Regions from separate parts of the Pandoraea vervacti genome, predicted to be linked through region 1. Evidence: predicted binding sites of a transcription regulator. Region 1 holds the regulator's gene; the other holds the start of a gene.
What was found. The regulator FNR, encoded in region 1, switches genes on or off when oxygen is low (the NO sensors DNR and NnrR bind a similar motif). The targets are predictions, from matches to a motif close to TTGATNNNNATCAA.
Positions count from the first base shown of each region.

Region 2: the regulator FNR is predicted to act here: its motif matches at 2,539-2,552, upstream of UC34_RS13295 (universal stress protein).

Region 1 is NZ_CP010897.2:2,321,056-2,325,063, forward strand. Features, by position in the region: gene UC34_RS10520 (LysR family transcriptional regulator) at 120-1,052, shown strand; gene UC34_RS10525 (YybH family protein) at 1,077-1,511, opposite strand; gene fnr (fumarate/nitrate reduction transcriptional regulator Fnr) at 1,919-2,665, opposite strand; gene scpB (SMC-Scp complex subunit ScpB) at 3,000-4,008, shown strand, end outside.
Region 2 is NZ_CP010897.2:3,013,342-3,017,349, forward strand. Features, by position in the region: gene UC34_RS13290 (NAD(P)/FAD-dependent oxidoreductase) at 86-1,339, shown strand; gene UC34_RS13295 (universal stress protein) at 1,447-2,382, opposite strand; gene UC34_RS13300 (aldo/keto reductase) at 2,624-3,622, opposite strand; gene bcsG (cellulose biosynthesis protein BcsG) at 3,818-4,008, opposite strand, start outside.

The DNA of each region.
Region 1 (4,008 bases):
CGCGCCGCCTTTATGTGGCGGATTCGCGACGCGCCGAATGCGATAGCGAAAGATTACGGCTAGTCGATTGAATTGATAATTCGCATAATGCGGAAAAGATTTTTTGGAAAATCCATCAAATGGCATTGGACCTCGATACCGTCGCATTGTTCGTGCGGGTGGCGGCGCTGGGAAACGTCTCGGCGGCAGGCCGTGAGCGCGGCCTCTCGCCAGCCACGGCCAGCACGCGGCTGGCGCAGCTCGAAGGCGTGCTGGGCGCCAGGCTGCTGCATCGGACGACGCGACGTGTCGCGCTGAGCCAGGAGGGAGAAGTCTTTCTTGCGCAGGCGCAGGCGCTGCTGGCTGCGCAAGCGCAGGCGCTCGCGAGCGTGGGGCAGGGGTTCGCCGCACCGCAGGGGTTGCTGCGCGTGTCGTGTTCGTCGTCGTTTGCGCGCCAGCACATCTCGCCCGCGCTGCCCGAGTTTCTGGCGCGCTATCCCGGCATTTCGCTGGATTTTCGATTGACGGACCGGGTCGTCGATTTGCTGGAAGAGGGCGTCGACATGGCGATCCGCGTCGGGGCGTTGCGGGACTCGACGCTCATTGCCCGCAAGCTTGCCGCGAACCGGCGCACGTTGTGTGCGTCGCCGGCCTATCTGGCCGCGCATGGCACGCCCCGACATCCGAGCGACCTGACGCAACATGAATGCCTGACGCTCGGCGAGCAGCGCGATTGGCGGTTTCTCACACCGGGCGGCCCGCTAAGCGTGCGTGTGGCGGGGCGTCTGGTGTCGGACAACGGCGAAGTGCTGCGCGACGCCGTGCTGGCGGGGCTGGGCATTGCACTGAAATCAACGTGGGACGTGGCGGTGCACTTGCAGCGCGGGGAGTTAGTGCCTGTGTTGCAAGCGTACCCGCTGGCCGAGGAAGTCGCGATTTGGGCGGTGTACCCAAGCCGGGCGTTCGTGCCGCCGAAGACCCACGCGCTCATCGAGTTCTTGCAGGCGCGTTTCGGCCCCGTGCCTTATTGGGAAACGCAGTGGCCGGCCAGCGCCGACGGCAGACAAGGCTGACGGGATCGTGCTGCGCTGCAGCCGTCAGTGCAGGCGATGTGTGCGTGTGGGCTGCGAGCCGGTATCGTCGTGGCCGATGGCGGGACTCGAATGATGCAGCACCAGCCGCCAGCCGTCCGCTTCCTTCAGGTACACATTGGTGGTGAGCACGAAAGCGAAACGCGCCTCCGGGTGTGTCTCGACCTGAATTTGCTCCAGCACGTTGTGAACGGCGCAAAGCGGGTTGTGGGCCACCTGAAGGTGACTCACGGTGACCTGCAGCCCGCCTTTGGCGAGGATCTGCCGCCAACTGGCGCGAATGGCCGCAGGGCCGACGTGTCGCGGGCCTGACGGATGAATGCAGACGACCTCTTCGTCTTCGGACCAGACATCCATCAACGTCTCCGTGTCGCCAGCACGCAACGCTTCGTAGAACGCGTGCTCGGCGTCTTCCGGGCTGAGAAATATGGCTGCGGGCATAACGGCGGCCTCCGTCGGGGTCCATCGTTGGAATTCATCGTTCGAGATGCCGGGCAAGCGGATGCCGGGCGGCGAACGCGCCGATTATGGAGGGTTTGCCCGGGCTTGTCGAACGCGAGGCGATTTGGGCATGGCGGGGCAGCCGGGCGGTCGGATCGGGTGATCGAACCGAGTGCTTGGCGCGGACGAGCGACGTTTGATCTGGCGCAAGGCGCTGGTTCAGGCGGGCCGGTAGCTTATGGGTGACGGCAAGGTGTTGCGTCGCGCGGTGGGAATGTCACTTGCGGGGGCTGTGGACGGCGGGCGGGGGAGGGCGGTGAAGGGCGGTGAAGGGCGGGGACGTACCTGATGGCGTGACGGCAGGACGGCGGGAGCCGGGGGCGCTGCGGCACCCCCGGGCGGGCGGATCAGCAGTGATGCACGCCTGCGAGCTCGCGCAGCGCGATGCCGTCGATGATCTTGACGTGGCGCTGACGGATTTCGATCATGCCGTTCTGCGCGAAACGCGAGAACAGACGGCTGACCGTCTCCAGTTTGAGGCCAAGGAAGCTTCCGATTTCTTCGCGGCTCATGCGCAGCACGAATTCGTTGGCGGCGTACCCGCGTGCGGCAAGACGTTCGGACAGATTCAGAAGGAACACGGCCAGACGTTCCTCGGCGCGCATGGTGCCGAGCGCGAGCAATTGCTGGTGCTCGTTGCGGATTTCCTGGCTCATCAGGCGATGCAACTGGCGTTGCAGCGACGGCACCTGACGCGACAACGTTTCCAGTTCGTTGAAGCGGGCAATGCACAATTCGCTGTCTTCGAGCGCGATGGCGGTGCTCGGGTGATGGTTGTCGGCCACGGCGTCCAGGCCGATCAGCTCGCCCTGGAGGTGGAAACCGACGACCTGCTCGCGGCCGTCGGGGGCCGTGACGCAGCTTTTGAGCGACCCGAAGCGAATGCCGTAGACGGCGTTCAGGTCATCGTTGGCGTGATACAGCACCTCGCCCTTCTTGAGGCGGCGGCGCTCGCTTACGAGCGCGTCCAGTCGTTCCAGCTCCGGCTCAGGGATGCCGACGGGCAGGCAGAACTGCCCCAGTGAGCAGGTGGAACAACGAGGCTGGGCAACCGGAATGGGGTTGCCGGGAATGCGACCGATCTCGGTGGTCATGGAGGCCCCTGAAGTTATTTTGAGAGTTTACCATGAGGCGTCGACCCCTCGTTTCGACGGGCGAGACATCAGGGTTTCGACGACGCTTTACGGGCGTCGGTGTTTCAGTAATAATTGCGCACATACCGGACGTCCGTCTCGCCGTACTATCGGCCTGGGCGTTTTTCCCGGAAGGTCGTTCGAAGCATTCTGGTCGCGCCGCCGTCACTACGACCGAACACAATAGGGCGCGCGCTTATGCGAAGCGGTTGTTATCTGCGATCGTTTCTCGTGTTCCAAGCATCCATTTATTCCTGATACCGGGTTGCCAAGCCCCCGGTCTGCTTAGTCGCACATGAATACCCAAGAGGCGAAACTCGTCCTCGAGACCGCGTTGATTTGCGCGCAGGAGCCGCTCAAGGTCGGCGACCTGCGCAAGCTCTTCAATGACGCCGTGTCTGGCGACACGGTGCGCGCGCTGCTCGAGGAAATCCGCGTGCAATGGGACGGCCGAGGTGTGGAATTGGTGGCGTTGGCCACCGGCTGGCGTTTCCAGAGCCGTCCGCGCATGCGTGAATACCTTGACCGCCTGAATCCGGAGAAGCCTCCGAAGTATTCGCGCGCGGTGATGGAGACGCTGGCGATCATTGCGTATCGTCAGCCGGTCACCCGTGGCGATATCGAAGAGATTCGCGGCGTCACCGTGAATACGCAGATCATCAAGCAGCTCGAAGACCGCGGCTGGATCGAGGTGATCGGTCATCGCGACGTGCCGGGACGCCCCGGCCTGTACGCCACGACCAAGGATTTCCTCGACGATCTGGGTCTGCGTGCGCTCGACGCGCTGCCGCCGCTGGAAGATCCGGCGGCACAGGCGCAAATCGATTTGCTGGCGCAGCAGAACATTGAATTCGGCGAGCGTGCCGAGGGCGAGGCAGGTGAGGAGGCGGCGTCGGATGACGCGCCCGTCGCCGATGCCCAAGCGCTTGCCCTGCTGGCGCAAACCCGTGCCGACGACTTGCCGCTTGCGCAAGGATTGCCGGAAGATCAGCGCGCGCCGCTGTCGGGTAGCGAGACGGTGTCCGAAGAGACGCTGCTCGATGCCGTGATGGCCGAGGGTGAGGCTGAGGTTCCGGCGAATGGCGCAGTGATGGCCAACGCAGTGGACGCGCAGGAAGCGACGGCTGATGTGCCCGCCGATATTCCGCCGAAAGCCGTCGATTCGGTGGAACTCGCGGACGCGGGGCACGTCAGTGAGCAGGACGGCGCGCTTGCGCAGGATGGCGTCGAGCGCCTGGACCACGAGGAATTTTCCGAAGTGTCGGCGTCTGAGGTTCCTGTGGGCGACGATTCGCCGCAAGATA
Region 2 (4,008 bases), 690 kb from region 1:
CCAAATTCGTTGCGCTGTCGGCGCGCGTGCATCGCGCTTTCATTCCGCTCGTTCCACCCATTCTGCTTCTTTCGTTTTCATCCTCATGTCCGAAGCTACCTCCACCACCCTCATTCTCGGCGCCGGTCAGGCTGGCGGCGAGACCGCTCTCGCACTGCGCCAGCTCGGCTACGCGGGCCGCATCGTGCTCGCCGGCAGCGAAACGCATCTGCCGTATCGCCGCCCCCCTCTCTCGAAGGCATTCCTTGCCGGCCAGGCCGACGAAGCCAGCCTGCTGATCCGTCCGGCCGACGCCTGGGAGAAGGCGGAGATCGAGGTGCGCCTCGGCGTCACCGCAACCGCCATCGACCGCGCGGCACGCACCGTGTCGTTCGACGATGGGCAGACGCAGCACTACGATCATCTCGTGCTCGCCCTGGGCGGTCGCGTGCGGCCCCTGCCGATTCCCGGTGGCGACGCCCCCAACGTCTACTACCTGCGCAACATTGCCGACGCGCAACGTCTTCGCGAAGCGCTGGCACCGGGCAAGCGCGTTGTGGTGGTCGGTGGCGGTTACATCGGACTGGAAGTGGCGGCAAGCGCCGTCAAGGCCGGGGCGTCCGTAACCGTGCTCGAAGCCGCGCCGCGTCTGCTCGCGCGCGTGGCCGAAGCCGATCTGGCGGGTTTCTTCGCCGCGCTGCATCGTGAGAACGGTGTCGACGTTCAGGTGGGCGTGGGTGTCACCGCGCTCGAGCAGAACGCCAAGGGTCAGGTGGTCGCCGTGGTCGCGGGCGAGAAGCGTCTGGACGCGGACGTCGTGGTCGTGGGCATCGGCTTGATTCCGAACGCCGAACTCGCGCAGGCCGCGGGGCTCGCGGTCGATAACGGCATCGTGGTGGACGAATTCGCGCGCACGAGCGATGCCGCCATTCTGGCCGTGGGCGATTGCGCCCATCACGTGCACCCGGCGCTGGGCCGTCGCATTCGCCTGGAATCCGTGCCGAGCGCCAGTGAGATGGCCAAGGTGGCCGCCAGCGTGATCCACGGCGATGCGCCGAAGGCCGTCGCCACCGCGCCTTGGTTCTGGTCGGATCAGTTCAATGCGAAGCTGCAAATGGTCGGCATGACCGAGGGACACGACGCCGTGGTCGAGCGCCGTTTGCCTGACGCGCAGGGCGCTGCGGTGTTCATGCTCTTCTATCTGCGCGAGGGCGCTGTCGTCGCCGCAGCGAGCATCAATCGTGCGCAGGAATTCCTCGCCGCGCGAGAACTCGTGGGCCGTCGGGCCGTGGTGGATCCGGTGCGTCTGGCTGATGCCGCCACACCGCTCAAGACGCTGCTCACCGAGTTGACGAGCTGATGGCCCGATGACCTGACAGGCTGAGGCACAACGCGCTTTGTCAGGGCCTACGGCGCACGTGCGGCGTCTTCGCCGCGACGTGCGCGACTCGCCCGCTTCGCATGCCGTCAGGGTGAAGGCGCGTGAGCGGGTAACAGCAGGACCGGACGGCCTGCATGCCGGGCCGTATCTTCGGCCACACTCCCCAGCGTGAAGCGCCGGAAACCTCGCCGTCCGTGCGTGCCCAGCACGATCACGTCGACATCGGCGTCCTTGCCCGCAGCAATGATCTGGTCGGCCACGCCCTCGCCCACCGGTTGAATCTCGCGCATCTCGATTTCCCCCGGGACGCCCGCCTCCTTGAGACGCGTCTCCGCCCGCAGGCGCACCTGCTCGCCCACCGCGCGCACGGCGTCGAGCAGCGGTTCGGGATCGAAACCGGCAAGAAACGGTCCCGGCAGGTCGAGCACGTGTACCACGCGCATCGACGCACCGTGGGTTCGCGCCAATGCCAGCGCATACTCGAATGCCTGACGTGCCGTCTCGCTGTCGTCCAGCGCGACGAGAATCCGCTCGTAGTGACCGCCCGAGCGCAATGGCAGATGCGGACGCGCTTCCCCCGCCACGAGCATCACCGGGACCTCGGCGCTGCGCAGGATCTGTTCGGCGACACTGCCGAGCATCGCGCGCCGCACGCCGCTGCGCCCGTGCGTGCCCACCACGATGATGTCTGCGCCCCATTCGATGGCCTCGCGCGTCATCGCCTCGGGGACCGTTTCCCCGGTCGTGCGCAGATCGAGCAGATGTGCCTGCGCATCGAACCCTTCCTCGCGCAGATACAACACCGCGCGGGCAAGATGTTCTTCGCCTTCGCGCTGCATGTCGCGGCGCACCTGTTCCAGATCGATGAGTTTGCCAAACGCCGCCGTCAGCAAGTTGACCGGGTCTTCTACCGTATGAATCACGCGGATCACGTCGCCGTTGCGCGCAAAGGCGGCGGCCTCGCGCAACGCGCGGCGGGACGATTCGCTACCGTCCGTCGCCAGCAGAATGCGTTTTGTCATGAGCAGCCTCGCGTTGGGAGTCGATGGAATGCCATGCGCGGGCAACGTCATCTCGATGTTCCGCCTGACAAACCCGCATGACACTCCCACTATACCGCCCGATCGAGCACAAAGGCCACCCCGCATCGCGCGACCCGCCGCTTCATACCGGCGCCTTTGATGCAACGCAAAAACGCCGCAGACCCGGCATGGCGGGCCCGTGGCGCGACGTGCGCCACGGTGCTGCGCGCTTGCCGTGCGTTCAGCGCGCGGCGTCGCCCCAACGATAGGCGTGCGACGCGTCGTCGAGCGCCGTCTTCAGTGCGGGCGGCAACGTGTAGTCGATCGTACCCAGCGTCTCGGTCAACTGCTCCACGCGGCTCGCCCCGATGATGGCGGACGTGACGACCGGATTCGCCAGCACCCACGCGAGCGAGAGGCGGGTGAGCGATTCCCCGGCGTCCTTTGCTATGCCTTTGAGCGCTTCGATGGTCTCGAACTCGCGTTCATGCCAATAGCGCTGCTGATACATTGCCCCGGCTTTGCCGACCGTCGCCGCCGTGAAGCGGCCCTCTGTCGGTGCGGCGTCGTGGCGGTACTTGCCCGTGAGCAGGCCGCCGGCGAGCGGGTTGTAGGGGATGACGGCGAGCCCTTCTTCGCTGGCGAGCGGCAGCAGTTCGCGCTCGATCTGGCGGAACAACAGGTTGTAGCGCGGCTGCACCGAGACGAAGCGCGTCAGACGCAGCGCTTCGGCGCGGCCAAGTGCGCGTGCGAGGCGATAGGCGAGAAAGTTCGACACGCCGACGTAACGTGCCCTGCCCGACTTCACGATGGTGTCGAGGGCTTCCAGCGTCTCGTCGATGGGCGTATCGGTGTCATCGGAATGCAATTGATAGAGATCGACGTAATCGGTGCCGATGCGCGAGAGCGACGCGTCGATGGCGCTCAGCAAATGCTTGCGCGACGCCCCCTTGTCCCACGGCGACGGTCCCATCTCGCCGCAAGCTTTGGTGGCAACGATGAACTGATCGCGACGGCCCTTGAGCCAGCGCCCGACAATCTCTTCGGTGCGCCCGACGAGCGACGTGTCGGCCCCCAGTGGATAGACGTCGGCGAGATCGATGAAATTGACGCCCGCCTCGGCGGTGCGATCGAGAATGGCGTGGCTGGCGGCCTCTTCGGTTTGCAAACCGAACGTCATGGTGCCGAGGCACAGGCGGGAAACAGTCAGGCCGGTGCGGCCGAATTTCGTGTATTGCACGGTAACTCCCGGAGGTTGCGAAGGATGCAGGGTCTCTCGCGGCCCGGTGCGGCCCCGCGTGACCCGAGGTCACGAGAAACGACAGCACAAAGCGCAATGCCCGCGCGCGGGCAAGGTGCACAGTATGCGCGATTCCGGAAAAACGCGTGCGGCGTCGCGGCAAGCGCGGGCCGCGTGCGCCGTCGATCCTCCGACCTACTCCAGCGACTTCAGGTCGAGCCAGACACCATCCGCGCCGCGAATGAGCATCTTGCCGCCGTACTTCATGACGGTAGTCTGCTCGTTGGCCGACACGAAAGCCGTCTGTGGCAGGTCGCTCGCGTATTGCGCCAGATCCGGCGTGCCAGCAAACGGGTTGTTCGCGATCAATTTCGAGATGAGCGCCA